Regions from separate parts of the Tepidiforma thermophila genome, predicted to be linked through region 4. Evidence: riboswitches for the same ligand, from Rfam matches in the RefSeq annotation. Region 4 holds a riboswitch; each other region holds the start of a gene.
The links. Region 4 has a riboswitch for cyclic di-AMP ahead of A9A59_RS02180 (hypothetical protein). Riboswitches for the same ligand answer to the same signal wherever they lie in the genome.
Positions count from the first base shown of each region.

Region 1: it holds a riboswitch for cyclic di-AMP, as region 4 does, so the genes downstream of both, A9A59_RS04150 (hypothetical protein) here and A9A59_RS02180 (hypothetical protein) in region 4, are expected to answer to the same signal.
Region 2: it holds a riboswitch for cyclic di-AMP, as region 4 does, so the genes downstream of both, A9A59_RS13605 (hypothetical protein) here and A9A59_RS02180 (hypothetical protein) in region 4, are expected to answer to the same signal.
Region 3: it holds a riboswitch for cyclic di-AMP, as region 4 does, so the genes downstream of both, A9A59_RS02895 (MFS transporter) here and A9A59_RS02180 (hypothetical protein) in region 4, are expected to answer to the same signal.

Region 1 covers NZ_PDJQ01000001.1:871,750-879,062, reverse strand. The annotation lists gene A9A59_RS04175 (M16 family metallopeptidase) at 1-1,256, shown strand, start outside; gene A9A59_RS04170 (hypothetical protein) at 1,303-1,776, shown strand; gene A9A59_RS04165 (DUF2269 family protein) at 1,785-2,252, opposite strand; gene A9A59_RS04160 (cytidylate kinase-like family protein) at 2,337-2,987, opposite strand; gene A9A59_RS04155 (hypothetical protein) at 3,006-3,542, opposite strand; gene A9A59_RS04150 (hypothetical protein) at 3,539-4,021, opposite strand; cyclic di-AMP (ydaO/yuaA leader) riboswitch at 4,089-4,224, opposite strand; gene A9A59_RS04145 (NYN domain-containing protein) at 4,395-5,645, shown strand; gene A9A59_RS04140 (CTP synthase) at 5,656-7,281, opposite strand.
Region 2 covers NZ_PDJQ01000001.1:192,787-200,099, reverse strand. The annotation lists gene A9A59_RS01020 (isocitrate/isopropylmalate family dehydrogenase) at 1-294, opposite strand, end outside; gene A9A59_RS01015 (sodium-translocating pyrophosphatase) at 459-2,525, shown strand; gene A9A59_RS01010 (hypothetical protein) at 2,631-4,517, shown strand; cyclic di-AMP (ydaO/yuaA leader) riboswitch at 4,657-4,789, shown strand; gene A9A59_RS13605 (hypothetical protein) at 4,876-5,094, shown strand; gene A9A59_RS01005 (antibiotic biosynthesis monooxygenase) at 5,240-5,503, shown strand; gene A9A59_RS01000 (response regulator) at 5,736-6,503, shown strand; gene A9A59_RS00995 (vWA domain-containing protein) at 6,607-7,313, opposite strand, start outside.
Region 3 covers NZ_PDJQ01000001.1:608,130-615,442, forward strand. The annotation lists gene A9A59_RS02885 (exonuclease/endonuclease/phosphatase family protein) at 1-364, opposite strand, end outside; gene ileS (isoleucine--tRNA ligase) at 780-4,025, shown strand; cyclic di-AMP (ydaO/yuaA leader) riboswitch at 4,110-4,244, shown strand; gene A9A59_RS02895 (MFS transporter) at 4,324-5,652, shown strand; gene A9A59_RS02900 (alpha/beta fold hydrolase) at 5,657-6,487, opposite strand; gene A9A59_RS02905 (acetate--CoA ligase family protein) at 6,588-7,313, shown strand, end outside.
Region 4 covers NZ_PDJQ01000001.1:446,948-454,260, reverse strand. The annotation lists gene A9A59_RS02190 (transglycosylase SLT domain-containing protein) at 252-1,178, opposite strand; gene cysS (cysteine--tRNA ligase) at 1,490-2,863, shown strand; cyclic di-AMP (ydaO/yuaA leader) riboswitch at 2,944-3,079, shown strand; gene A9A59_RS02180 (hypothetical protein) at 3,163-3,654, shown strand; gene panD (aspartate 1-decarboxylase) at 3,949-4,353, shown strand; gene panB (3-methyl-2-oxobutanoate hydroxymethyltransferase) at 4,391-5,233, shown strand; gene panC (pantoate--beta-alanine ligase) at 5,245-6,141, shown strand; gene A9A59_RS02155 (RNA recognition motif domain-containing protein) at 6,556-6,981, shown strand; gene infA (translation initiation factor IF-1) at 7,113-7,313, shown strand, end outside.

The DNA of each region.
Region 1 (7,313 bases), 420 kb from region 4:
TGCATCAGCGAACGGTTCTCGAAAACGGCCTGCGCGTGGTGACGGCCGAGCTGCCGCACACGCGCTCGGCGACGGTAAGCGTCTATGTCGGAGCGGGCAGCCGGTATGAGCGTGACGAGGAGGCGGGGCTTTCGCACTTCCTTGAGCACATGCTCTTCAAGGGGGCATCGCGGCGGCCGACGGCGCGGGAGATTTCGGAAGCGATCGAGTCGGTCGGCGGGGTGCACAATGCGGCGACGGACCGGGAGGCGACGCTGTACTACGCGAAGGTGCCGCACACGGCTGCGCTGACGGTGGTCGACATCCTCGCGGACATGGTGACGGAGCCGGTGATGGACCCGGCCGAGCTGGAGAAAGAGCGGGCGGTGATCCTGGAGGAGCTGGCAGGGGTGGAGGACAGCCCGGCGGAGCTGAGCGCGATCCTGGTGGATGAGACGCTCTGGCCGGGGCAGCCGCTGGGGCGGGAGATCGGCGGGACGCCGGAGAGCGTGAAGGCGCTGCCGCTGGAGGCGGTGGTGCGGTACTTCCGGAGGCAGTACGTGCCGGGGAACATGGTGCTCGCGGTGGCGGGGAATGTGCGCCATGCGGAGGTGGTGGCGGCAGCAGAGCAGTGGCTCGGGGCCCTTGCGCCGGCCGAGCCGGGGCCGTGGTACCCGGTGGTGCCGCGCAACGGGGCGCCGCGGGTGCGGGTGCGGGAGAAGGCGACGGAGCAGGCGCACCTCTGCTTCGCGTTCCCGAGCGTGCCCCTCGACAGCGACCGGCGGTTTGCGGTGAGTTTGCTGAACATGCTCCTCGGCGAGGGGATGTCGAGCCGGCTGTTCCTTGAGCTGCGGGAGGAGCGGGCGCTCGTGTACGACATCCACAGCTACACGAGCGAGTTCCGGGATGCGGGTTCGCTGACGATTTACGCGGGGTGCGACCCGGAGAACGCGCGGGTGACGGCGGAGGCGACGATTGAGGAGACGGTGAAGCTGCTTAAGGGCGTGCCGCCGGCCGAGCTGCAGAAGGCGAAAGAGATGGCGAAGGGGCGGATCCAGCTGCGGATGGAGGACACCCGCTCGGTGGCGGGGTGGCTGGGGTCGCAGGAGCTGCTGCGGGGGAAGGTGCTGACGGTGGACGAGGTGGTGGCGCGGTTCGATGCTGTGACGCTGGACGAGCTGCTGGACGTTGGGCGGGAGGTGCTGGACCCGGGGAAGGCGGTGCTGGCCGCGGTCGGGCCGATCGACGAGGGGACGTTCGCGGGGATCCTGTCCTGAGGCGGGCCGGTTCGACAGGCGGGCTGGCCAGGGGCAGAATCGCGGTATGCGCCAGGCGTACTTCGGGCGGCCGCAGGCGGGTTTTACGCCGGGCGGCGCACACGTGGCGGTGTACCTTGTGCCGGTGTTTGAGGGCCGGCTGACGGTCTTCGAGGTGACGGCCCCGGGTGTGCGTGGGCGATGGCTGCCGTGGACGGTGATGGAGTACGGGGCGAACCCGTACGAGACGGCGGCAGCGCTGGCCGATGACTGGTGCGACGGGGCGATTTCAGCGCTCGAAGTTGCCGATGTGCTGAGCTTCCCCTTCGATGCCGACGGCTGGGAGCTGGCGCTGGTGTACCGGGCGGAGCTGACAGGGCTTCCGCCGGGCGATGCGCACCGCAGGCCGGTGCTGTTTGCACCGGGCGAGGCGGACGCGATCGGGCCGTTCGACCCGGTAGACCTGCTGCGGTGGGTGGAGCGGAGCCCGGCATGCGACCCGGGGTCGGCGAGGCCGGGCAGCGAGCCGCTGGTGTTCTGACCGGGGCGCTAGAACGGTTTGAAGACGGCGAGCCAGGCGAGGAGCGGGACGCTCAGGACGAGGATGGTGCCGAAGACGATGGGGACGCGGTCTTCGAGGACCTGGCGGAGTTCTTCGGTCTCTTCGCCTTTTTTCTGGGCGACCAGGGCGGCGAGCCTGGCCCTCCGGAGCCCGAAGCCGAGCAGGGGCAGGCAGACGAAGTAGAAGAAGATGTAGAGCAGGGTGAGGATGCCGAGCCAGGCGTCTTTGATGAAGTTGTACTCAGCGGCGACGGCCCAGAAGAAGCCGGTGATGCCGCTGGCCATGGCGCCGGGCAGGAGGACCCGGGTTTCGTTGTTGGCGGCTTCGATGAGGAGGGTGGCGCGGGTGCGGAGCTCTTTGGTTGCCCAGGCGCGGAGGATGAGAGGGTAGGTGGCGCCCAGGCCGGCGCCGAGCCAGATAAGGGAGAGGACATGGACGATGCGCCACCAGTCCAAGGGGGCCTCCGGAACAGCAGCTGGGGTGCGAAGCGGTGTGCTTCGCACCCCAGACTAGGCACAGCCAGTGACTGGGTCGAGCGTTCAGGCGGGGACCGGGTTCCGCAGCTCCACGGCGGAGAGGATGACGCGGGCGGCGGCTTCCGGCGCGAGCCGGTCGGTGGAGACGGTGAGGTCGTAGCTGGCGGGGTCGAGCCATTCGGCCCCGAAGTATTCACGGAAGTAGGCGACGCGCTCGCGGTCGGTGCGCTGGACAAGGGCGCGGGCGGCGGTTTCGTCGAGCCGCGCCTGCGCCATGAGGCGGCGGACGCGCGCGGCTTCGCTGCCGGTGATGAAGACGCGGAGGACGTCGGGCCGGGCCCTGAGCATGAACTGGGCACCGTGGCCGAGGAAGACGACGCGGCCGTGATTCGCGAAGTCTTCGACGACGTCCTGGATGAGCTGGCGATAGTCGGCGGAGGTGAGGATGGGGGTGGCGTCGATGTTGAGCGGCTCGCCCCACTGCAGCGAGGCCGCGGAAGGGGTGCGGGCGAGCGCTTCGATGATGCGTGCGAAGAAGGATGGACGGCGCTCGGCCTCGGCGATGGTCTCGGGGGAGACGCCGGCTTCGAGCGCGGCTTCCTGGACGATGCGGTAGTCGAGGAGGCGGTAGCCGAGCCGCTCGGCGACGATGGCGGCGACCTCTTCGCCGCCGGTGCCGACCTGGCGGGCGATGGTGATGGCGGATATGGTCATCGGCCGGCTCCTTTCGGGTTAGTCGACGACGGTGAGTTCGGAGGGGCTGGTGGCGGCGATGGTGAGGATGCCGCCGATTTCTTCGATGGTGCCGCGGACGCAGATGTCGCGGTTGGCGAAGCCGAGGAGCGGATCGGCCGGGAAGTTCTGGCGGCTGCCGGATGGGACGATGACCTCGACGCGGAGGAGGGCATCGAAGGGGGCGCCAACGGCGAGGACGGCATCGCTGTTGCGGTCCATGACGCCGAAGACGCGGCCCTGGAGTTCGACCTGCTGGCCCCGGTTGAGGCGGGCCTGGAGGGGTGTGATGGGGTTGGTGCAGGTGAAAGTGGGCGTAAAGACGACCGGCGTCGGGGTGGCGGCCGGGGTGGTTGCCGCGGGTGTGGGCGACGCGCCCGGGGTTGCGGCGGTAGGCGAGGCAGCGGCCGGGGTCTCGGTGCTGCCGGGCGTGGGTGTCGGGTCATCGTTGTCATCGCCGCCGCAGGCTGCGAAGGCAAGGCTGGCGGCGAGGACGGCGGCGGCCCCGGCGGCGCGAGCGCCGCGGGGGATCCTCATGACGCCGCCTCGAGGGTGCGGCGCCCCGGGATGGCGACGGCCGGCGCGAGGGCCGGAGAGAGCCGGTGGACGGGCCAGAGGAGCGTTCCGTGGGTGAACTCGGCGGTGGAGGGATGGAACTCGACCGGGCCGGCGCTGCCGCAATCGACGGCGATTTCGCCGCTCAGCTCGCGAATGACGGCACGGAGCTCGTCGAAGCGGACGACGCGGAGGGAGACGGCCGGTGATTCGGGCGCCGTGTGGGCGAAGACGCCGGTCTGGGGGTGGGGCTGGACGTTGCCGTCTACGGGGAGATGGACCTCGCAGAGGAGGTCGGACCTGACGCGGATGAAGGGGAGGCCGACGATCCGCTCGCCGGAGACGAGCGCCCAGGAGCGGAGCCTGGTTGCGGCCTCGCGGATGCGGGCCAGGTTGAGCTCGGTTTCGCGGTAGACGGTCTTGCGGGGAAGGATGGTGGACGGGGAGATGGCGTACTGCACTGCGCGTACCTCCTGTGTGCTGGCGGCGGGCGGGAGGGCCCGCCTGGTTCCGGGTCGCAGAGGAGGCAGAGGCTCCTCCGAACGCCTACGGGGTTAGCTGACGGGTTCGGCGTCGGAAGTCGCCGTCCTTCGCTGTGGAAGGATGCACCCCAGGTGATGGGTCCCCCGTTCCCGGCGCGGCCGGGATTCGGCTCGTTCACACTACCACATTCGGAGCGGCCGTGCGCGTCGACACGGAAAAATGCGGGGGAATGCGGATGGGCGGCGGGGGAGCGGGTGGGGCCGGATGCGGGCTTGCGGTTGCGGCGGGGCCGGGGGCTGCCGGGAGGCACGGTGCACAGCGGGCGGCGGGAAGTTCGGCTACGATCGCGGCATGCGGGATGGCGGAAATGGGCCCGGGCACGATGACGTCGCGCTGCTCGTCGACTGGGAGAACCTGAAGTTCAGCCTGATGCAGCGGAACCGTCGTCCGAATGTGACGGCGCTGCGGGAGGCGGCGGAGCGGTTCGGGCGGGTGGCCTACGCGCGGGCGTACGCGGACTGGATGGACCCGGTCCAGGCGGGCGACCCGGCGTCGCTGTATACGGCGGGGCTGGAGCCGGTGTACGTGCTCACCCGGCGGTACACGACGGCGGAGGGCGAGGCGCGCATCCAGAACTCGGTCGATGTGAAGCTGGCGGTCGACTGCGTGGAGGCGAGCCACCTCTACCCGAACATCGGGACGTTTGTGATCGCCTCGGGCGACCACAGCTTCTTCCACGTCGTGATGCTGCTGCGGGCGCGGGGAAAGCGGGTGGTGGTGATCGGGGTGTCGTGGGCGACCTCGGCGCAGCTCGTGCAGCAGGCCGACGTGGTGCTGTACTACGACCTCGACGTGGAGCCGGAGGTCGACCGTGCTGCTGCAACGCCGGTGAGGGAGCCGGCGGCGGTGGAGAAGATCGAGCCGCGGCTGGCCGCGGCGGCGGCGCGGGCGCTGGAGCTGGCGCAGGCGAAGGGGCCGGTCTCGGCGGAGCCGCGGGAGGTCGCCGAGGTGCTGAAGCAGATCCTCGCGATTGTGGAGGACTTCCGGACGAACGGGCGCGACCTGCCGCTTTCGCTGGTGGGGCAGGAGCTGCAGAAGCGGATGCCGCAGGCGGACTTCCAGCGGCTGGCGCGCGGCCGGGCGGGCGACTTCGCGCGGGCGCTGCACGAGAGCGGGCTGCTGATGATGGTGAACGCGGACTTTACGGACTGGCTGTTCCTGCCGAATGAGCGGACGGAGGCGATCGAGCGGCCGCGGAACGTGGGGCAGGAGCTGGCGAAGTACGACTACGCCAAATTCAACTACAACGACCTGACCGAGGAGCAGCGGCGGGCGGTGATCGTGGCGATCCACGACGAGCGGAACAAGCCGGGGGTCGGGTGGCTGACGTTCAACCGGATCGTGGACACGCTGAAGCCGGTGGTGCGGCGCGAGGAGTCGGACGTGAAGAACCTCGTGAACAGCATGCTCTCGTGGGGTGTGCTGCGGGTCGGCGAGGAGCGGACGGGGCATTCGCCGGAGACGGGGCAGACGTACCAGTACAAGACGTTCGAGCTGGATTTGCAGAACCCGGACGTGCGCCGGGCGCTGCACCTGGAGTAGGCGCGGGCGCTCAGGCGGTGGCGGGGGCGGCGGCGCCGGCGGCCCGCCGGGCGAGGGCGGCGGCGATGAACTCGCGGAAGAGCGGATGGGGGCGGTTCGGCCGGCTCTGGAGTTCGGGGTGGAACTGGGTGCCGAGCATGAAGGGGTGGCCAGAGATTTCGGAGATTTCGACGAGCGAGCCATCGGGGGAGGTGCCGCTCACGCGGAGGCCTTCGGCTTCGAGGCGGGCGCGGTAGGCGTTGTTGAACTCCCACCGGTGGCGGTGGCGCTCGCGGACGAGGTCGGTGCCGTAGGCGCGGCGGGCGAGGCTGCCGGGAAGGAGGCGGCAGGGGTAGGCGCCGAGGCGCATGGTGCCGCCGAGGTTGACGACGGCGTGCTGCTCTTCGAGGAGGCTGATGACGGGGTGGGGTGTTTCGGGGTCGAACTCGGTGCTGTTGGCGCCGACGAGGCCGCAGGCGTGGCGGGCGAATTCGGTGACGAGGGCCTGCATGCCGAGGCAGAGGCCGAGGTAGGGCGTGCCGGTGGTGCGGGCGTATTCGGCGGCGCGGATTTTGCCTTCCCAGCCGCGTTCGCCGAAGCCGCCGGGGACGACGATGCCGTCGACGCCGGCGAGGAGGTCGGCCGGGTCGCGGGTTTCGAGGGCCTCGGCGGGAACCCAGCGGATGGCGACCTCGGCCTCGTGGGCGATGCCGGCGTGGACGAGGGCCTCTTTGACGGAGATGTAGGCATCGCGGAGTTCGACGTACTTGCCGACGACGGCGACTTCTGCGGCCCGGCGCGGGTGCTTGAGGCGGTAGACGAGGTCGCGCCATTCGGCGAGGTCGCGCTGGCCTTCGAGGCCGAGGCGGTCGAGGACGAAGTCGCCGAGGCCGCGTTCTTCGAGGGTGATGGGGACTTCGTAGATGGTGTCGGCCGTCTCCATGGGGATGACGGCGCGGGGCTCGACGTCGCAGAAAAGGGCGACCTTATCGGTGATGTCGCGGGGAACGGGGTGGTCGGCGCGGAGGACGATGGCGTCGGGCTGGATGCCCTTGGAGCGGAGTTCGCGGACGGAGTGCTGGGTGGGCTTGGTCTTCAGTTCACCGGTGGCGCCGACCCAGGGGAGGAAGCAGACGTGGACGCTGAGGGTGGCATCGCGGGGCTGTTCGTGACGGATCTGGCGGATGGCTTCGATGAAGGTTTCGCCTTCGATATCGCCGACGGTGCCGCCGACTTCGCAGATGAGGACGTCGCAGCCGGTCTGCTCGGCGACGCCATAGATGCGGGCTTTGATTTCGTTGGTGAGGTGGGGGACCTGCTGGATGGTGCCGCCGAGGTAGTCGCCGCGGCGTTCGCGTTCGAGGACGGCAAGGTAGACCTGGCCGGAGGTGACGGAGGAGGCGGCGGTGAGGTCCTGGTCGATGAAGCGTTCGTAGTGGCCGAGGTCGAGGTCGGTTTCGGCGCCGTCGACGGTGACGAACACCTCCCCGTGCTGGTAGGGGGACATGGTGCCGGGGTCGACGTTGAGGTAGGGGTCGAGCTTCTGGATGGAGACTTTGATGCCGCGGGATTTGAGGATTCGGCCGAGGCTGGCGGTGGTGATGCCTTTGCCGACTGAGCTGACGACGCCGCCGGTGACGAATATGTACTTCGGCATGGCCTCCTGCGTCCCGCGGTTTGTTCGATGCT
Region 2 (7,313 bases), 250 kb from region 4:
CGGGTAGCTCCGGCACGGCCGGTGGATCACCGCCAGTCCCAGCCGGTCGCGCAGCACCTGGTTCGGACTCACCGTCTCTGTCACCGTCGGATATTTCATCGCAGCGCCCAGCGCTCGCACCGCCTCGATCCCCTCCTCCAGCACTGCCGGCGATGCCTCCCGCCGCTCCAGCGACCAGTCGATCGGCCGAAACGCCACCGGCGAACCAAGCGCCTCGTTCACCGCATGGACCGCCGCCCGCAGCTCCGCCGCAATCCCGTCGCCATTCAGCTCCGCAACCTCACGCGTCGCCATCACGAACCTCCCTCGACGTCCTCGCCCAGAGTGTGCACCGCCGTTCGTTTCCCGTGAACAAACGAAATTCCCCGTAACACCGCCGATTGGTAGGATTCGGCCGGTTTTGGCACGGCCGCGCACCGGTGGGGGCGCGCGGCCAAACATGCTTACCGGGGGACGAGATGAACAATCTGCTCGTAGCGGCCGGAGCCGGCGTCATCGCCCTGCTCTTCGCAGCGTGGACGGCCCGCCGTGTCCTCGCCGAAGACGAAGGCACCGACACGATGAAAACCATCGCATCGGCCATCCAGGAAGGCGCAGCGGCATTCCTCCGCCGCGAATACACCTTCCTCTCCGTCTTCGTCGTCATCGTCGCCATCGCGCTCGCCGTCTTCGTCGATTACGACGCCCTGGACCGCTTCGGGGAGCAGCGCGGCGAGTTCACCGACCTCCCGCGCACGGCCGCGGCCTACATTCTTGGCGCAATCTCCTCCGCACTCGCCGGTTACATCGGCATGTACATCGCCGTCCGCGCCAACGTCCGCACCGCCGCCAAGGCGCGCCAGGGCCTCAACCCCGCCCTCCGCGTCGCCTTCAGCTCCGGCGCCGTCATGGGCATCACCGTCACCGGCATCAGCGTCATTGGCCTCGTCATCGTCTACCTGGTCACGCAGGACACCCAGCCGCTCACCGGGTACGCCTTCGGCGCCTCCTCCATCGCCCTCTTCGCCCGCGTCGGCGGCGGCATCTACACCAAGGCCGCCGATGTCGGCGCCGACCTCGTCGGCAAAGTCGAAGCCGGCATCCCCGAGGACGACCCGCGCAACCCCGCCACCATCGCCGATAACGTCGGCGACAACGTCGGCGACGTCGCCGGCATGGGCGCCGACCTCTTCGAGTCCTACACCGGCTCCATCGTCGCTGCCATGGCCCTCACCACCGCCGCTGTCGTCGGTGCTGAGAAGGGCGTCTTCGAAAACACCGACGTCGCGAACTGGGACTCGAAGGCCTTCGCCCTCCCCCTCCTCATCATGGGTGTCGGCATCATCTCCGCCATCATCGGCACCTTCCTCGTCCGCACCGGCGAAAACGCCACCATGGGCCGCCTCCTCTGGGCCCTCCGCACCGGCGTCTTCTCGGCGAGCGGCCTCGTCCTCGCGGGCACTGCCGCCCTCCTCGTCGTGATGGACCTCCCGTTCGACCTCTTCTGGGCCGTCCTCATCGGCCTCGTGGCCGGGCAGGTCATCGGCACCGCCACCGAGTACTACACCGCCTACGAATTCCGCCCAACGCAAAATCTCTCCAAAACCGCCGAAACCGGGCCGGCCACCGTCATCATCGGCGGCCTTGGCCTCGGCATGCTCTCCACCGCTGTTCCGCTCATCACCATCGTCGTCGCCATCTGGGCCACCTACCAGATCGCCGGCCTCTACGGTATCGCCCTCGCCGCCGTCGGCATGCTCTCCCCCCTCGGCATCACCCTCGCCACCGACGCCTACGGCCCCGTCGCCGATAACGCCGGCGGCATCGCCGAACAGGCCCACCTCGACCCCGCCGTCCGCCAGCGCACCGACGCCCTCGACAGCCTCGGCAACACCACTGCCGCCACCGGCAAGGGCTTCGCCATCGGCTCCGCCGTCCTCACCGCACTCGCCCTCATGGTCACCTACTCGCAGGTCGTCGGCCTCGAAACCATCGACATCCTCGACGTCGAGACCATGCTCGGCCTCCTCATCGGCGGCCTGATGCCGTTCGTCTTCGCCGCCCTCGCCATGGGCGCCGTCGGCCGCGCCGCCATGGCCATGGTCAACGAAGTGCGCCGCCAGTTCCGCGAAATCCCCGGCATCATGGAAGGCACCGGCAAGCCCGATTACGCCCGCGCCGTCGCCATCTCCACCGACGGCGCCATCCGCGAGATGGTCCTTCCCGGCCTCCTCGCCGTCGTCGTCCCCATCCTCGTCGGCTCCGTCATCGGTGCCGAAGCCCTCGGCGGCCTCCTCATCGGCTCCATCGCCAGCGGCTCCGTCCTCGCCCTCATGATGGCCAACGCCGGCGGCGCCTGGGACAACGCCAAGAAGTACATCGAGGCGGGCCACCTCGGCGGCAAGGGCTCCGAGGCGCACAAAGCTGCCGTTGTCGGCGATACCGTCGGCGACCCCTTCAAGGACACCGCCGGCCCCTCCATGAACATCCTCCTCAAGCTCATGTCCATCGTCGCCGTCGTCTTCGGCCCCCTCTTCGTGGGCTGACGCCGGTTCCCCTTCGCCCGCACGAACGGCGGCCGCCGGTTGAGCTCCGGCGGCCGCTTCTCTATGCTGCGCCCTCCGCCACCCTCCTCGCGGAGCCCTCCCGCCATGCTCCTCGCACAGGCCCTCATCCCCATCTCCGCCGTCGTCGCCGTCGCAGCAGCCGTCGTCTGCGCACTCGCCGCCCGCGACCCGGCGGTCCCCCGTCCCGCCGCCTGGGGCCCCGCCCTGGTCGAACTCGCCCTGGCTCACGTCGCCGCCGGCCTTGCCGGGACCATCGCCCTTGCCGCCTTTGTCGGCGGCTACGCCGGCGAACTCGACCGCGCCGCCTGGGCCGGCGGAGCTTTCCTCGCCGGCTTCGCAGCGCTCGCCCTTGCCAGCCTCCTTGCCGCCCCCATCGACGCCGATGACGGCCGCCCCGCCGTGGTCACTCCGTTTGCGTCCACCGCCCTTGCGCTTGCGGCCGGCGCCGGGCTCTTCGGTCTGGCCAGCCGCGTCGCCGGCGAAGGCCCATGGGCCGCGGCATCGCTCATCGCGCCGTTCGCCGGTGGGGCCGGCCTCGCGGCCCTGGTCGCGGCCCTCGGCCCCGCCCCCGGGGCCTCCCGCCCGGCCGCCGGGCCGCTGGCCGGCGGCGCAGTCGCAGCGGCGGCCATGGCTGGCCTCCTCGCGTCCGGCGAACTCTCCGCCCTCTCCGGCGATGCGGCATGGAGCGCTTTCCCCCTTGTCGTCACCGCCAGCGTTCTCGCCGCCGCCGCCATCGCCCTCATCCCCGGCGCCGTCCTCGCAGCGTCGGGCCGGTCATCCGCCCCGCTCCTGGCCGCCTGGCTCGCCGCCGTTATCGCAGCCCTCGCCGTGGTCGGTGCCGCCATCGTGCTCCTTCCCGCCGGAGCCGGATGGGCCGCCGGCGCGGCCGGGGCCGGCCTGGCCGCCGGCCTCGTGCTCGCCCATGGCGGCATCCTCCCCGCCACCGGCGCTGACCGCCTCCCCGGGCGCCTCCTCCCCTGGGCGGCCGCTGCCCTCGCCCTCGCAGTCGCCTGGGCGCTCGGCCGCGAACTCTCCGGCGAAGGGTTCGCTCCCGCCGCTGCCGGCCTCTACGGCCTGGCCCTCGCAGCCGGCGCGGCCGCAGGCCCGGTCGTCGCCAGGCTCGCCCTCGTCCCCTTCGCCCCGCCCGTTCCCGCCGCCGCCATCGACGTCGAGACCTGGGCCCGCCCCGGCGAGGCCGGCTTCGCCGTGGCCCTCGCCACGGCCCCCGCCCGGCCCCGTCCGGCGAACGCCGTCCCGGCCGCCGGCATCGCTGCCCTCGCCGCGGTCGTCCTCGCCCTCACCCTCGGCCCCCACGCCCGGCACGAGCTCCTGCGCACCGCCGAGGCCGACCCCGTCCGCACGGCAGCCATCGTCCAGGACCTCGGGCTCCTTCCCACCGGCGCAGCCGACCGCTACGCCTACGCCAACGACCTCCAGCAGCGCCGCGCTGCCCTCGAGGAACTCCGCCAGGAGATCCAGGACGACGCCGACTTCGGCCCGGCCGATGTCCGCCTGCTCCTCGCCGCCGACGCCTCCGCCCGGGACACCTTCGTGCAATCCCGCCTCGCCGCCGGGCAGCTCATCCCCGGCGAAGCCGCGCGCATCTCGGCCGCGCGCCGTCCGCTGCCCGCGCTTCTCCCGCTCCCCGGCACGTCCGCCGGTGCCGCCGTCGGCCTCCTCACTGGATTCGCCGTCATCGCGGCAGCCGGCTTCTCCTGGCGGCCCGGCACAGCAGCTGCCTCGCTCGCGGCAGCGTTCGGACTGCTGGTGCTGCTGCTCGTCGTCGGCCCGGCCCTCCGCTTCTTCGGGCCCGGCGAGGCCGACCCCCTTGCGTTCGTCGCCGCCCTCGCCCTGGTCGCAGGCCCCGGCGCCGCGCTCATGGCCCGCGACGAGACTCCCGGAGCAGCCCCGGCCTGTGGTCTTGCCGCGGCGGGACTCGCCCTCGCAGTCACCGCCGGCCTCCTCGCGTGACGCCCCCGCAGCCGGGATTCCCCGGCTCAGCCAGAAAATTGTGACGAAAAGCGCAAAGACCTATTGACAGCCTCCCGGCCGGTTGGTAGCTTGCGGCAGGTGAACGGCGTTCGCGTCGTTCACGTGCGCGTTCAGTGTTTCGCACCACCTGCCTAGTGCGCCGCACGGCGCAGCGGGGGACCCAACGTCCCGGGGCGAACGCGGCACCCGCCGCAAGGGCGCCTTCCGCCCGAGCCCGTCAGCTAACCCCGTCGGCAGTCTGGAAGGCCTGGCGAGCAGGTAGCTCGTTTCGAGGTCTTTTTTTCTGTCCTCGAACTGCACCATAACGTCCGCATCGAAAGAGGAGGGAACTACCGTCATGCCAGCTTTGCAGGAAGCACCGCCAAAGTCGTGCCCCAAGTGCCGCGGCTCCATGATCGTCGAGCGCGACTGGCACGGCACCTACGGCAGCTGCATCATGTGCGGCTACGTCCACGAAGTGCTCACCAGCCCGCCCGTCGACCTCGCCGCCGAAGAGGCTGCCCTGCCCCAGCGGCAGCGCCGCCGCCAGCCCTCCCACGGCAAGCTCCGGCTCTGACCGCACCGCGGCACACCCCGGCAGCCCTGGAAACGGAACCCCCGCGCAGGCGGGGGTTCCGTCTTTTCGCCAGCACCACCGCGCACTAGAATTCGCCCTCCGGAGGTAGCAGAGCACACCCATGCCGTACATTCGCCTGTCCATCATGAAGCCCCGCCGCGGTGAAGATGCCCGCGTCGAAGAACTCCTGCGCAAGCTCGATGAGGCGGTCGCCGCCACACCCGGCTGCCAGGTCACCTACCTGATGCGCCCCCACGACGACAGCGGCGAAATCGCCCGCCTCGCCATCTACGACTCCGAAGAGGCCGCCGAGCACGCCGCCAACGATACCCACATCATGGCCCTCCGCTCCGAAATCCACCTCTGCGTCGAGCCCGGCCATATCGAGCGCGCCTTCTTCACCATCTGACACGGGCTCCGGTCCCGCCCGCCTCCGGCCGGGAAACCACCGATTCCTGCCCCCGGGTGCCCCTATCCCCGGGTCTTTGCGCGCCACGATTAGGGTTTTTGCCAATACGCCCGCGCGAGGCACGCCCTAGACTCCTCCCTGTCGCCGGACCCCCGCCACCTGGCGCAATCCGACACGGCACGGCCCACCAGCCAGCGCCGGAGACCATCAGAGGAGTTCGACCGTGAACCAGATGCGCCCCCAGCCCAGGACCCTCCCGGCCCGCTCCACCGCCAGCGCCGCCCGCGGAGCCGGCCCCATCCGCATCCTCCTCGTCGACGACCACGCCGTCATCCGCCAGGCCCTCCGGATGCTCCTCGAAGCCCAGCCCGAGCTCGAAGTCGTCGCCGACGTCGAAAACGGCCGCGAAGCCGTCCAGGCCGTCGAACGCCTCCAGCCTGATGTCGTCCTCATGGACGTCGTCATGCCCGGCCTCAACGGCCTCGAAGCCACCCGCCAGATCCGCCGCATCGCACCCTCCACCCGCGTGGTCATGCTCAGCGGTTTCGTCGACGAAGACCAGCTCCTCGATGCCATCCGCTCCGGCGCCTCCGGCTACATCGTCAAAAAATCCGACGTCTCCGAACTCGTCCTCGCCATCCAGACCGTCCACCGCGGCAACAGCTACTTCTCCAGCTCCCTCTCCGAAGGCTTCGACCTCGCCGAAGTCCTCTACCAGGCCAAGCGCGCAGACCAGCGCAACGGCATGGATACCCTCACCAGCCGCGAACGCGAAGTCCTCCAGCTCATCGCCGAGGGCTACACCAACCAGGGCATCGCCAACGAACTTTACATCTCCGTCAAAACCGTCGAAGCCCACAAGGCCCACATCATGGCCAAGCTCCACGCCCGCAACCGCACCGACCTCATCCGCTACGCCATCCGCAAGGGCATCGTCCGCCTCGAAAGCGTCGACGAAGCCCAGGCCATGCTCGACGACGCCGAAGCCGCCGCCGGCTAATCCCCGCACCTCCCGCGGTCGCGGACAACGAAGAGGGGGCCCATGACCGTGGGCCCCCCTCTTCGTTCAACGTCAACGTCGCCCGCTGCGGCGCCAGCTTGCCCTATCCCATGCCCGCCAGCCGCTTCCGCTTCTGCGCCACGTAGTCCACCAGGATGTACTCGCCCAGCTTATCCGGCGTCGTGTAGAACACCCGCCCCTTGTTGATCCGGGCCACCTGGTTCACGAACTCCTTCAGGTAGTAGTTCCGGTCCAGCATGAAGGTGTTGATGGTGATCCGCTTCTGCGTGCACCGCTTCACCTCCTTCAGCGTCTCCCGGATCGTGATCGGGCTCGGCGGGTAGGCGAAGTACGAGCGCCCCCGCTCCAGGTGCGCCGTCGGCTCCCCGTCCGAAATCATGATGATCTGGCGCGTCCCCTGCGTATGCTTCGCCAGCAGCCGCTGCGCGATGATCAGCGCGTGGTGCATGTTCGTCCCCAGCACCGACTCATCCCACCGCACATACGGCAGCTCCTCCGTCTTCAGCTCCCGCGCATATGCGCTGAACCCGATGATGTACAGGCTGTCGCGCTGGTACTGCGACGAAATCAGGTTGTTCAGGGCCATCGCCACCTTCTTCGCCGCCTGGAATGAGCCGCGCAGCGCCATCGACCAGCTCAGGTCGAGCATGATCACCGTCGCCGTCTGCGTCAGCATCTCCGTCCGCGCCACCTCGAAGTCGTCCGGCTTCAGTTTCAGCGGCGTGCCCGGCCCCTCCCGGTACATCGAGTTCATCATCGTTTTCTGGATGTCCAGGTAGAACGGGTCCC
Region 3 (7,313 bases), 160 kb from region 4:
TCGCCACTGCCGAGCCGTGCTTCGCCGTCCACGTGGCCTCGCTGAAGCCGACGAGGTCGGGCCGGTAGCTCCGCAGCTCGTCGATGACGAGCTGGAGCCGCTGCTCGAAGGTGTCGCCGGCGATGGGGTCATTCGCGTCGGTCTGGATCGGGCTCATCAGGTTGATGAAGGCGACCCGGAACTCCGTCGGCTCCGGCGTCGGCTCGGGCGTCGGCACGGGCCGCGTCGGTGTCGGCTCCGGCGTCTCGACCGGGCGCGCGTAGCTGTCGGAGGGAGTGTTCCCCGAGCAGGCGGCGCCGAACCCCGCGAACGCCGCCGCAGCGAGGAAGCCGGCAAGCAGCCGCCGCCGGGTCAGCATTGACATTCCCCCTCGGGCGCTGCTGTAGTGGAGCCCATCGGCGATGACGGAGACGAGTAGCGCCGCATCGGCCGTCCAGCGAGCCCCGGCGGGTGGAAGGGGGCACGGCACGGCAGCGCGAACATCCCTCCCGAGCCCCCGGCCGAACGGCGCCCCGCGCGCCCAGTAGACCCGGGCGGAGGCCCACCGTTACCAGGGGCAGGGGCGTGCTGGCGCCCCATGAGTGCCCGCCGCACGGCGGGAACCAGGGTGGTACCGCGGGCGCGCGCGCTCGTCCCTGGAGCGGGGGCAGGCGCGCGTTGTCGTGTCCGGGCCTCCATGCGCGCATCCATCTCGCCGAAGGGTACGATACCGCCGCCCGCCGCGGCCTTCTCATTCGCACCCTGTGGCGTCAACGCTGCGTCCTGCACCGGAGGCCACCGTGTTCCGTCCTGTCGACCCAAAGGTCAGTTTCCCCGAGCTCGAAGCGCGCATCCTCCAGTTCTGGAAGGAGCACCGCATCTTCGAAAAGAGCATCGAGCAGCGCCCGGAAGACCGCCTCTTCGTCTTTTACGAAGGCCCGCCCACGGCCAACGCCCGCCCCGGCATCCACCACGTCCTCTCCCGCGTCTTCAAAGACCTCATCCCGCGCTACAAGACGATGCGCGGCTACCGCGTCCCCCGCAAAGGCGGCTGGGATACCCACGGCCTTCCCGTCGAACTCGAAATCGAAAAGGAGCTCGGCCTCAAATCCAAGCCCGAGATCGAGGAGTACGGCATCGCCGCCTTCAACGAGAAGTGCAAGGAGTCCGTCTCCCGCTACGTCGAAGAGTGGACCCGCCTGAGCGAGCGGATCGCCTTCTGGGCCGATTACGACAACCCCTACGTCACCTACGACAATGGCTACATCGAAACCTGCTGGTGGATCTTCAAGCAGCTCTGGGATGCCGGCTTCGTCTACCAGGACTACCGCTCCACGCCCCACTGCCCCCGCTGCGGTACCAGCCTCAGCGACCACGAAGTCGCCCTCGGCTACCAGGACGACGTGCCCGACCCCTCCGTCTTCGTGAAGTTCCGCATCCCCGGCGATGCCCTCGCCGCCGCAGGCTTCCGCACCGACAGGCCGCTCGCCCTCGTGGCGTGGACCACCACCCCGTGGACGCTCCCCGGCAACGTCGCCCTCGCCGTCAAGAGCGATGCCTCCTACGGCGTCTACGACCTCGGCGACGAGGCCGTGGTGCTCGCTGAAGCCCTCGCCCCGCGCGTGCTCGGCGAGGGCGCGCAGCCGGCCGCTTCGCTCCGCGGCGAGCAGCTCGTCGGCATCGCCTATGAACCGCTCTACCGGCCCGAGCTGCTCGGCCACCCGGTCCGCCGTTTCGGCGACGACGGCCGCCTCCGCCCGCTCGCGCCCGGCGAATCGACCGATGGCCTCCGCCGGGTCATCGCGGCCGACTACGTCTCGCTCGAAGACGGCTCGGGCATCGTCCACATCGCCCCGGCCTTCGGCGGCGAGGACTTCGAAGAGGGCAAGCACTACCGCCTCCTCTTCGCCCAGCCGATCGACCTCCGCGGCATCATGGCCGAGGGCCTGCCCGGCGCCGGCAAATTCGCCAAGCAGGCCGACCGCGACATCGAGCGCGACCTCGAGGAGCGCGGCCTGCTCCTCAAGAAGGGCACCATCCGCCACACCTACCCCTTCTGCTGGCGCTGCGGCACCCCGCTCCTCTACTACGCCAAGCCGAGCTGGTACCTCCGCACCACGGCCCTCCGCGAGCAGCTCCTCGCCGGCAACGAACGGATCAACTGGTACCCCGAGCACATCAAGCACGGCCGTTTCGGCAACTGGCTCGCGAACAACATCGACTGGGCCGTCAGCCGGGAGCGGTACTGGGGCACGCCCCTCCCCTTCTGGCGGTGCGATGCCTGCGGCGAGACGGCCTGCATCGGTTCCCGCGCCGAGCTTATCGAACGGGCCGAAGACCCGGAGGCCGCCCGTGCCCTCGACGACTTCCACCGCCCCTTCGTCGATGCCATCACCATCCGCTGCGCGGCCTGCGGCGGCACCGCCCGGCGCGTCCCCGAGGTGGCCGACGCGTGGTTCGATAGCGGCGCCATGCCCTACGCCCAGTGGCACTTCCCCTTCGAGCACGAGACGGAGTTCCAGCGCCACTTCCCGGCCGACTTCATCTGCGAGGCGATCGACCAGACCCGCGGCTGGTTCTACACCCTCCACGCCGAGGCCACGCTCCTCCACGCCGCCGGCGCCATCCCCGACGGCATCGCCTACCGCAACGTCATCTGCCTCGGCCACATCAACGACGAAAAGGGCAACAAGATGTCGAAGAGCCGGGGCAACACGGTCGACCCGTGGACCGTCATCGACCGCCACGGCGCCGATGCCACCCGCTGGTACATGTACGCCGCCAGCCCCGCCGGCTCGCCCCGCCGCTTCAGCGCCGGCCTCGTCGAAGAGGGGCTCCGCCGCTTCCTCCTCACCCTCTGGAACACCTACAGCTTCTTCGTCAGCTACGCCAGCATCGACGGCTTCCGCCCCTCCGGCCGCTGGGAGCCGGCCGCCGAAATCGACCGCTGGCTCCTGAGCGAGCTGAACGCCCTCATTGTCAAAGTCACCGATGAGCTGGAGGCGTACGACCCGACCGACGCCGCCCGCGCCATCGAAGCATTCGTCGACGACCTGTCGAACTGGTACGTCCGCCGCTCCCGCCGCCGCTTCTGGCGCGGCGCTACCGAGGGCGACGCCGACAAGCAGAGCGCCTACGAAACGCTCTACGCAGCCCTCACCACCCTCGCGAAGCTGCTGGCGCCGTTCACGCCGTTCGTCGCCGAGGAGCTCTGGCAGAACCTCGTCCGCACCGTCGACCCCGCCGCGCCCGAGAGCGTCCACCTCGCGGCGTGGCCCGAGCCGGACCCGGCGCGCATCGACGCCCGCCTCAACGCCGAGACACAGCTCATCAAGCGGCTCTGCTCCCTCGGGCGCGCGGCCCGCGCGAAGGTCCAGATCAAGGTGCGCCAGCCGGTCGCCGAGGTGCTCGTCAGGCTTCGCGACCCCGCCGAAGCCGCGGTCGTCGAGCGCAACCGGCACCTTGTGCTCGAAGAGCTGAACGCGAAGGCGCTCCGCATCGTCGAGGACGAGACCGCCGTCGTCGCCTACGACGTCAAGCCGAACCTCCCGGTCCTCGGGCCGAAGCACGGGCAGGCGGTCGGCGCCATCCGGCAGGGGCTGGCGGCGATGGACCCCGCCGAGGTCGCCGCCGCCGTCCGCCGCGGGCGCACCGTCACCGTCGCCGGCATCGAGCTGGAGCCCGGCGACATCCTCCTCCAGGCGCAGGACCGCGAGGGGTACGCCGCCGCACAGGAGGCCGGCTACACCGTGGCCGTCACGACGGCCATCACGCCCGAGCTTGCCGATGAGGGGCTCGCCCGCGAAATCGTCCGCCGGCTGCAGGACCTCCGCCGCGAGGCCGGCTTCGAGCTCGCCGACCGGATCATCGCCTGGGTTGCCGGCGACGCCGATGTCGCCCGCGTGCTGGAGCGCCACGGCGCCTACATCCGCGGCGAGACGCTCGCGCTCGAACTTCGCAGCGAGGAGCCGCCCGCCGATGCGGCCCGCGCCGAGGAGGACCTGGAGGGGACGCCCGTCGTCTTCGGGGTGCGCCGGGCGCGCTGAGCGGCTGTCTCCGCGGCACCGGCCGGGGACTGGTCGTTCGCCGTTCGTGAACCGTGTGCAAACCGGCCGATCACGGGCGGCGTATACTGTGCGAAGCCGAATCTCCGCCCACGCGGAGAGCGGGGGACCCAACGCACGGGGTGAATCGCGCGCAGGCGCGTAGGCAACTCCCAATGCCGAACCCGTCAGCTAACCTCGCAGGCTCTTGGGAGAGACGCGGAACCGGCACCTCCCGTCTCTCGAGGCCACCGGCCGCACCGCACCCGGCGCGGCCACCGGACTGTCACGGGGGAACGGGATGGATTCCCGCGAGCCGTCATCGCTTCGCTTCGAACGCGCCCTGAGCTACGCCGCGCGGTTCACCGCGCAAACGTCCCAGAACATCTGGCTGGCCGCGCTCTTCCTCGTCGCCGGCACCGGAGCGAAGCCTGCGCTCGACCTCTCGAGCCTCTTCATCGCCATGCTCCTGCCCTCCATCCTGCTCGGCCTGCCGGGCGGGTCGATTGCCGACCGGCTCGGCCCGGGCAGGGGCTACGCCTTCGGGGCGCTCCTGCGCTTCCTGCCGGTGGCCGCCGGCACCTGGCTCCTCGATGGCGGCACCAGCGCCTGGGTGCTCGCCTTCCTCTACTCCACCGGCTCCCAGGTCTTCACCCCGGCCGAGCTCGCCCTCGTCCGGCCGCTCCAGGCGAGCCATGTCGGCCGCGTCCACTCCTGGCTGGCGGCGCTCCAGTACGCCGGCCAGGCCGCGGGGATGCTCGTGCTCGCGCCCGCGCTCTACTTCCTCGGCGGTCCCACGGCGATGGTGATCGGCGCTGCGGTCGGCATGTCCCTCCTCTTCGCACTGACCGTGGTGCTGGCCGTGCGGGTTGCACCGCTGGCCCGGGCGTTCGCTGCCGGCAGCGCCCGGGCCGCCCTCAGCTTCCGCGAGACGATCGCCTTCTTCGGCCGCGAATCGCTCGCCCGCTACGCCCTCGTCGCCCTTGGGCTGAAGATGGTGGTCTCGAAAGGGATCGTCGTCGCCCTCCCCTTCTACCTCGAGCGCGACCTCGGCCTCGGCTGGGAGGCGATGGCGTACCTCTTCGCGCCCGGGGTCCTCGGCGTGCTGGCCGGGCTCTGGTGGTGCAGCCGCGAGCTGACCCTTGCCCGCGCCCACGAGGTGCTCAGGCTCGGGCTCCTCGGCCTGCTGGTTGCGCTGGCGGCGCTCACCGCCCTCGATTACGGCATCACCGCGGTCGCCCAGTACAGCCACATCCCGCCGGTGGCCCGCCTCGAAGCCTCGATGAACACCACCTTCGCGGTCGCCATCCCCGTCGCCTTCCTGCTTGGGGTCTCCCTTTCCGGGCTCCTCATCGCCGGGCGCGTCGCGCTCACCGAGACGGCCCCGGCCGGCCAGCACGGCCGCGTCTTCGCCGTCCAGCTCACCCTCACCGAGACGGCGATCTCCCTGCCGCTGCTCGCCCTCGGCGTGGGCACCACCTACGCCGGCGCCCGCGTCACCCTCGCGGCCATGGCGCTGCTCGTCGGCGGCTTCCTCCTCCTCGCCGAGCTCGACCGGGCGCGGTTCCTCCGCAGGGTCGGGCAGCCGGCCGACCTCCTGCCCCGCCCCGCAGCCTCGCCCGGGGCCTGACGGCTCAGCCGAGCAGGAACGGCCGCACCGCCTCGAGGAACCCCTGCGGCCGCTCGAGCGGGATCGAATGCCCCGCCCCCGGCACCTCCACCAGCCGGCAGTCCGGGATCGTCGCCGCCATCCGGGCCGCAACCTCCGGCGCGAGCACGTCGCTCCGCTCGCCGCGGACGAGCAGCGTCGGCGCAGCAATCTTCGCGAGCTCCCGCCACGAAGCCTCCGGGTCCGGCCGGCTGATCGGCCGCGTCCCATCGCGGAAGGCGCGGTCGTACCGGAACGTCCAGGTCCCGTCCTCCAGGAGGAGGAGGTTGTTCAGCGTGCGGCGGCGCGCCTCGGCGGGGTCGGCGTTCGGGTTCGCCCGGAGCGCCCGTTCGACCGCCTCCTCCGGCGAGGCGAAGATGTCCGGCGCACGCACGCCCGACTGGATGCGCGCGGCCCCGGCTGCGTGGACCTCGGGGCCGATATCGACGATGACCAGCCGCTCGACCGCCCCGGGGTAGCGGGCCGCAAAGAGGTAGGCGTTGCGGCCGCCCATCGAGAGGCCGAGCAGCGCGAACCGCTCCAGCCGCAGCGCCTGCGCGAAGGCGCGCAGGTCCTCGACCATGGCATCGGCCGTGTAGTCGTCGGCCCAGGCGCTTTCCCCGTGGCCGCGCTGGTCGAGCGCGTAGAGGTGGAACTGCGGCTGCATTGCCGCCGCAAAGGTGTCCCACGAGCGGGCGTGCCCGGTGAACCCGTGCAGCAGCACGAGCGGGGGCCGCCCGGGGTTCGGCCATTCCCGGTAGTGGAAGCGGAGGCCGCGCAGCAGCGCGTACTGGTCGAGCGGGGGCGGAAGCGTCACAGGTGGTCCTCCGTCGGGCGCAGCGTCGGTGTGCCGCGGATGCTACGCTGCCCGCCCGCGTCCGCAACCCCGCAAGCCGCCCCTCCCGTACAATCCGGGCGTGACCCGGTTCCCTTCGACGCCCGACCTCGACCTCCTCTTCCGTCCCCGCTCCGTTGCTGTCGCCGGCGCCTCCACCAACGTCGACAGCCCAGGCCACGACTACCTCGAAGCGATCAAACGGCAGGGGTTCAGCGGCCCCATCTACCCCATCAACCCGAAGGCCGACACGGTCGCCGGCCTCCGCGCCTACCCCTCCCTGCGCGAGGTGCCCGGCCAGGTCGACCTCGTCATCTCCTGCGTGCCGGCCCCCGCCGTCCCGGAGCTGGTCGAACACTGCGGCGAAAAAGGCGTCCGCTTCCTCCACCTCTTCACCGGCCGGTTCAGCGAAACCGGCGACGCCGAGGCCGCCCGCCTCGAACAGGCGATCGCCCGCCGCGCGGCCGAGCTCGGAGTGCGCATCCTCGGCCCGAACGGCATGGGCCTCTACCACCCGGCCGGCGGCCTCTCCTTCCGGCCCGACTTGCCGACCGACCGGGGCGGCGTCGCCTTCCTCAGCCAGTCCGGCAACAACGCCGTCGAGGTCATCACCCGCGGCAACGCCCGCGGCCTCGCCTTCGGCAAGGTCGTCAACTACGGCAACGGGCTCGATATCACGCCGGGCGAACTCCTCCGCTACCTTGCCGACGACCCTGAGACGACGGTCATCGGCGGCTACGTCGAAGGCGTGCCTGACGGCCGCGGCTTCTACGAAGGACTGCGCGCTGCCGCCGCCCGCAAGCCGGTC
Region 4 (7,313 bases):
CAACAATGCGACACAAAAGCGACAACTGCTGTCGCGTTTGCTCCCTCGACCTCCACTTCCGTCACGCTGGGCTGGAGGCGCGGCTTCCCCGGGGCCGGCACCCCTGATTGAGCGTTCCGGGTGCAGCGGATGCGCAACGCCGGCGCGCCGGTTGCCCTGCGCCCTGTACACGCCGTCGACCGAATTGCGCTATCGAGGAACGCTGCCCTGCGGCCGGGCCTCCCGCACAGGACCCCGTCAGCTCCTCGCCCCTACGGGATCGTGATCGCCTCGGGCTTGCACGTCCACGCCGCCCACGGGCTGTGCCCCTGCGCCTCGCTGTACCGGAACGCCGCCAGCGCCGCCTTCAGGTTCGCCACCGGGTCCGACCAGTGCTCGAACGGAATCCCCGCGTACTCGAACCAGAGCGGGACGACCTGCATCAGCCCGTAGGCCATGTAGCCGACGGCATCCGGCCGGAACCGGCTCTCGCACCAGGCGACCCGCGCCACAGCATCCGTCAGCTCGGCCGGCCACCCCGCTTCGATGGCGAACGCAATCACCTGCGCATACGTCAGCGGCGGCTGGCTCGCCGCCGGCGGCGCCACGGCCGGGGCCGGCGACGGCGCTGCCTCCGCGGGAATGGGCTGCTCAGCCGGGGCCGCCGCTGCCGGCGACGGCGCTTCCGCTGCACCCCCGCCCGGGCGCTCCGCCGACGTGCTCGACGCCGCAGCATCGGCGGTCGCGGGAGCCGGCGCGGGTTTCGGCTCCTCGACCGGGCCGGCTGCCGCCGCGCCCGCCGCCTGACTGGTGTCAACTGAAACCGTCGGACGCACCTCCACCACGCGCGCAGGCACGGGCCGGCTGATGGCGGGCACGAGTGCAGCGCTCGCCTGCGGGGCCCGAGCCTCCGGCGTCCCCCCGCCCACGAGGTGCGCAGCAAGGAAGAACGAAAGGGTCAGCATCGCCACCTCTGCCGGCCGGACGAACCAGGGCTGGCGCCCGGGCGAAGGCGGCGGTTCGTGCCAGTGAAGCCCGACCGGCGCCGCGACGGCGAGCGGCCGGCCCTCGAAGGCGTATACCGGTTCGCAGGCGGGCTGCAGCAGCGCAGCACGCTGCCGCACAGGCACGCGCACCCGGCGGCACAGGGCGAAGGCCACGGCAACGCCGTAGTCGGCCCACGCTGCGAGCCTGCTCATGACGCGCACCGGCCCTCCAGGGAGCCGGACCGTCACGCGGCGGTCTCCACGCGTTCTTCGTTTCCCATAGGCAGTACCGGCGCGCTCCCTCGGGCCCACGCACCCCAATCGGGGGACCCGGACCGGGGACGAACGCACCCCTTCACCCCGCCAAGGGTGACCCTGAGGTTCGCACAGCTCCCCGCAAACAGGCAATACTCCGGCCACCGCCAGTCATGCCCGCGATTTCCACGATTTCGGCCCGGAGCGCCCCGGAATGCGGCCAGCGAAGCCTCCGCTACACTGGTCCAAGCTTTGCTGGGGGCCGCACCATGCAGCTGACCGATACGCTCACCGGGACACGGAAAGACCTCCTCCCGCCCGTCGGCGAAGACGGCGTCGTCCGCATGTACGTCTGCGGCATTACCCCCTACGCCGACGCCCACGTCGGCCACGCCCTCCACGCCATCGTCTTCGATACCCTCCGCCGCTACCTCGACTGGCGCGGCATCCCCGTCCGCCACGTCCAGAACTTCACCGACATCGACGACAAGCTCATCGAGCGCTCCAACCGCCTCGGCATCCCAATGGCCGAGCTCGCCGAGCGGAACATCGCCCGGTACCTCGACCAGCTCCGCGCGATGAACGTCCTCCCCGCCCACCACTACCCCCGCGTGACGCAGGTGATGCCCCAGATCATCCGCTTCATCGAGGGGCTCATCGAAAAAGGCTACGCCTACGCCTCCGGCGGCGACGTCTACTACCGCGTCCGCGCCTTCGGCGCCGAGCGCTACGGCGCCCTCTCCCGCCGCGATATTGATGACCTCCGCGCCGGCGCCCGCGTCGACCCCACCGAGCACAAGGAAGACCCGCTCGACTTCGCCCTCTGGAAAGCCGCGAAGCCCGGCGAACCGAGCTGGGAGAGCCCGTGGGGCCCCGGCCGCCCCGGCTGGCATATCGAATGCTCCGCCATGGCCCTCGAAACCCTCGGCGAGCAGATCGACATCCACGGCGGCGGCATGGACCTCATCTTCCCCCACCACACCAACGAAATCGCCCAGACCGAGGCCTACACCGGCAAGCCCCCCTTCGCCCGCATCTGGATGCACAACGCCCTCCTCCAGCTCGGCAGCGAAAAAATGTCGAAGTCCATCGGCAACCTCGTCTCCATCGACGAGGCCCTCGACCGCTACGGCGGCGACGCCCTCCGCCTGTTCGTCATCACCAGCCACTACCGCAGCCCCGTCACCTACTCCGAAGAAGCGCTCGAAGCCGCCCGCGCCGGCGCCGAGCGGCTCCGCCATGCCGCCTCCGCCGAGGGCGGCAGCGCCCCCGCCGGCATCGACCACGAGGCCGTCCGCGCCCGCTTCATCGAAGCGATGGACGACGACCTGAACACCCCGCGCGCCCTCGCTGCCCTCTTCGACCTCGCCCGCGAGATCAACCGCGCGGCAGCCGCCGGCGGCGATGTCGGCCCGGCCCGGGCCACCCTCCGCGAACTGTGCAGCGTCCTCGGGCTCACCCTCGAGGCGCCGGCAGCCCGGTCCCTCGCTGCAGCCCCCTTCATCGACCTCCTCGTCGAAATCCGCGCCGAGCTCCGCGCCGCGAAGCAGTGGGCCCTCGCCGACCGGATCCGCGACCGCCTCGCCGGCCTCGGCATCGAACTCCACGACAGCCCCGACGGCACCACCTGGAGCGAACGATAGCCGCCGCCATCGCCCCGCGGGCATGCCCGCGGGGCGCCAAAACAGGCCAGGCCTTGCACAGCGCTTGACCCGCTGTGGTAGATTGGCTGGAGCCGAACCCCGCCAGAGGCGGGGGCGGGGGAACCAACTCCTTGGGGTGTATTGCGCGAGCGGGCGCATAGGCGACTTCCGACGCCGAACCCGTCAGCTAACCCCGCAGGCGTTCGGAGGGCAGCGCCCAGGCCCTCCCAGGAATCCGAACAGGCCGCGCCCGGCCCACCCCGGCGCACGGCCCCACGACGGCCTACAGGAGGTATGCAATGGCCACTACATCCACGTCGTATTCCGGTACCTTTGCCCCGGTCCAGCCGGACGGCACCATCTTCACCATCCGCGACCCCCTCGAGGAGGCGCGCGAGCTCCTCCGCCAGGCGGCCCGGCTCCCCTTCCACGCCAACCGGCCCCAGGCCTGGCAGGCCGCCTTCCGCCAGGCAGTCACCGATGCCCGCTCCGCCATCCGCCACCACATCTGGGTTGCCGAGCTCCCCGACTCGCCGCTCAACCGCGCAGAAACCCTCGAACCGCGCCTCCTCCCGAAAGTTGACCAGCAGCGCGAAGAGCACGACCTCTTCAGCCGCAAAATCGACGAACTCGTCGAAGAGGCCGGCGCACCCGGCGACGTCGACATCTGGAAGATGATCGAACTCAGCGAGCAGGCCATCCTCCTCGAGATGGCCCTCGCCCGCCACCACAACCGCCTCACCCAGCTCGTCTTCGAAACCACTCACCGCGACATCGGCGAAGCCGGCTGACCTGCCCGCGACGGCCCGGCTCCAGCTCCCGGGCCGCCGCCCCCTTGACAACACTTCGCCCGATCGAAACGATCAGGGCGCCGGCGATCCATCACGGACGTCGAGCCCAGCTATCGAATCCGCCTGCACGTTCAACAAGCGTCCGCCTGGACCCGCGTGGCCGGTACGGACCGGGAAGTTGAGCCGGAACAGCGCCCCAGCGCACCTGCACGACCCCCGTTCGTCCCCGCCTCGCATGCGCCGAAGCGGGGACGTGTGTTGAACGGCCGGCGGCACGCCGGAGGGGGACAGCTCATGCGCGTCATGATGAGCGGCAAAATCCACCGCGCCACCGTCACAGGCGCCAACCTCGACTACGAAGGCTCCATCACCATCGACCCGGACCTCATGGAGGCCGCCAACATCCTCCCCTACGAACAGGTCCACGTAGTGGATGTCACCAACGGCGCCCGCCTCGAAACCTACGCCATCCGCGGTGTGCGCGGCTCCGGCGAAATCTGCGTCAACGGCGCCGCCGCCCACCTCATCCACCGCGGCGACATCGTCATCATCATCGCGTACCAGCACCTGGAGGAGGCAGAGGCCCGCGCCATCGCCCCCCGCCGGGTGTTCGTCGATGCAGCCAACCGCATCGTCAGCGTCGAAGCGGGCGACGGGTACAGCCACAACCCGCGCGAACTCGCCGGCGCCGCCGGCTGACCACGCGCCCAGCGCGCGAAGGAGGGGCATCCGGGCCATGGGACGGCTCTCAATCCACAAGCTCAAGGAATGGAAGGCCCAGGGGCGGCGGTTCGCCATGATCACCGCCTACGACTACCCGACCGCCCGCCTCGTCGAACAGGCCGGCATCCCCATCATCCTCGTCGGCGACTCCCTCGGCTCCGTCGTCCTCGGCTACGACTCCACCGTGCCCGTCACCATGGACGACATCGTCTACCACACCCGGGCCGTCGTCCGCGCCACGGAAAAAGCCATCGTCGTCGCCGATATGCCCTTCATGAGCTACCAGGCCGACCCGAATGAGGCGATGCGCAACGCCGGCCGCCTCCTCAAGGAGGGCGGCGCCACCGCGGTCAAGCTCGAAGGCGGCAGCCACATCGTCCCCCTCGTCCGCCGCATGGTCGAAGCCGGCATCCCGGTCATGGGCCACCTCGGGCTCACCCCCCAGTCCGTCAACCAGTTCGGCGGGCACAAGGTCCAGGGCAAAACGCCCGCCGCCGCCGCGAAGCTCATCGCCGATGCCCGCGCCCTCGAGGATGCCGGCGCCTTCGCCGTCGTCCTCGAAACCATCCCCGCGCCGCTCGCCCGCATGGTCACCGAGCGGCTCGCCATCCCCACCATCGGCATCGGCGCCGGCCCCCACTGCGACGCCCAGGTGCAGGTCCTCCACGACATGCTCGGCATTTACGACGACCGCCGCCCGCTCAAGCACGCGAAGCGGTATGCCGTCCTCGGGGCCGCCATCCGCGATGCCGTCCGCGCCTACATCGAAGAGGTCGAGGGCGGCGCCTTCCCCACCGCCGAGCATAGCTTCGAAATGGACGAAGCCACCCTCGCCGAGCTCGCCCAGGCCGGCTAGCCCGCCCCGCCATGGCCGCGCCGAACGACGCCGACTTTCGCCACGCAGGCGAGCCCGCCGGGCCGCCCGGACCCGCCGTGCTCACCACGCCGGCAGCCATGCAGCGCTGGCGCCGCGACCACCCCGGCGACCTCGGCTTCGTCCCCACCATGGGCTACCTCCACGAAGGGCACCTCGCCCTCGTCCGCCGCGCCAAAGCCGAAAACGCCCTCACCGTCGTCTCCATCTTCGTCAATCCCACCCAGTTCGGCCCCGGCGAGGACTTCGAACGGTACCCCCGCGACGAAGTCCGCGACCTCCAGCTCCTCCGCGAGGCCGGCGTCGATGCCGTCTACCTCCCGTCGGCCGCCGAGATGTACCCGCCCGGTTACCAGACCTACGTCACCGTCGAAGAGGTCACCCGTCGGCTCGAAGGCGCCGCCCGGCCCGGCCACTTCCGCGGCGTGGCCACCGTCGTCCTCAAGCTGTTCAACGCCGTCGGCCCCACCCGCGCCTACTTCGGGCGGAAAGACGCCCAGCAGCTCCGCGTCATCCGCCGCATGGTCCGCGACCTCGACCTGCCGGTCGAGATCGTCCCCTGCGACATCGTCCGCGAGCCCGACGGCCTCGCCATGAGTTCGCGCAACGTCTACCTCAGTCCCGAGCAGCGCGCGGCCGCGCCGGTCATCAAGCGGTCGCTCGATGCCGCTGCCGCCGCCTGGGCCGCCGGCGAGCGCGACGCCGAAACGCTCCGCCGCATCGTCCGCGAGGTGATCGCCGGCGAACCGCTCGCCGCGCTCGAATACGTCTCCCTCGCCGACGACGAGACGCTCGAGGAGCTCGAGGGGACGGTCGGCGGCCCCGCGCTCCTCTCGCTCGTCGTCCGCTTCGGCGCCACCCGCCTGCTCGACAACATCGAACTCGCCTGAGCCCTACCCCGCCCTGTCGCCCCTCCCCGGGGAGGAGGGAACCCCGCTCCCCGCTCCCCGCTCCCCGCTCCCCGCTCCCCGCTCCCCGCTCCCCGCTCCCGGCTCCCGGCTCCCCGCTCCCCGCTCCCGGCTCCCGCTCCCCGCTCCCCGTTCCCCGCTCCCCGCTCCCAGCTCCCGGCTCCCAGCTCCCAGCTCCCGGCTCCCAGCTCCCTGCTCCCCGCTCCTCCCCCGGGCGGGGCAGCCGGGGCCGGGGGGCGCTCCCTCCTCCCTCCCCTCGACTTTCCATCCGGCGCGCCATGTGGTACGTTACTCACGTGGCACGGGGGAAGCCCCCGCCGCAGGCCCAAAGCACGCTCCCTTTCGCTTCCTCTCGCAGGTTCCGTCTTCCCGCTGGTCTGTCGTGAGTCGTCGCAGGTGATCGTTCGTGCCCCCGGCCGGCTCGCCACAACGACGCACACGCAGCGAAAGGACCTGCACTTGATGAAGCTCTATATCGGCAATCTCTCCTACGAAACCACGGACGCTGACCTCCAGGCCGCCTTCGCGGCCCACGGCGAAGTGCGCTCCGCACAGGTCGTCACCGACCGCGATACCGGCCGCTCCCGCGGCTTCGGCTTCGTCGAAATGGACGACCGCGCCCAGGCGGAAGCCGCCATCAACGCCCTCAACGGCAGCCAGCTCCGCGGCCGCACCCTCATCGTCAATGAGGCCCGCCCCCGCGAAGACCGCCCGCGCGGCGGCTCCGGCTACGGCGGAGGCTCCGGCGGCTATGGCGGTGGCCGCTCCGGCGGGTTCAGCGGCGGCCGCTCCGGCGGCTACTCCGGCAACCGCCGCTTCTAAACCGCCCGCTGCAGCGCCAGGCGGGAATGGCGCAGCACCCGGCACACCAACCAGCCAGCGGGCGGGGGACCTCCTCCGCCCGCTGGTCCATTCCCCCCAGCCCGCCCGCGCCGCGCGCAGAAGGAGCCCCCATGGCAGAAAACGACGGCATTGAAGTTGAAGGGGTCGTGACCCAGCCCCTCCCCAACGCCACCTTCCGGGTCGAGCTGGCCAACGGCCACCTCGTCCTCGCCCACATCAGCGGCAAAATCCGCAAGAACTACATCAAAATCCTCACCGGCGACCGTGTCCTCGTCGAACTCTCCCCCTACGACCTCACCCGCGGCCGCATC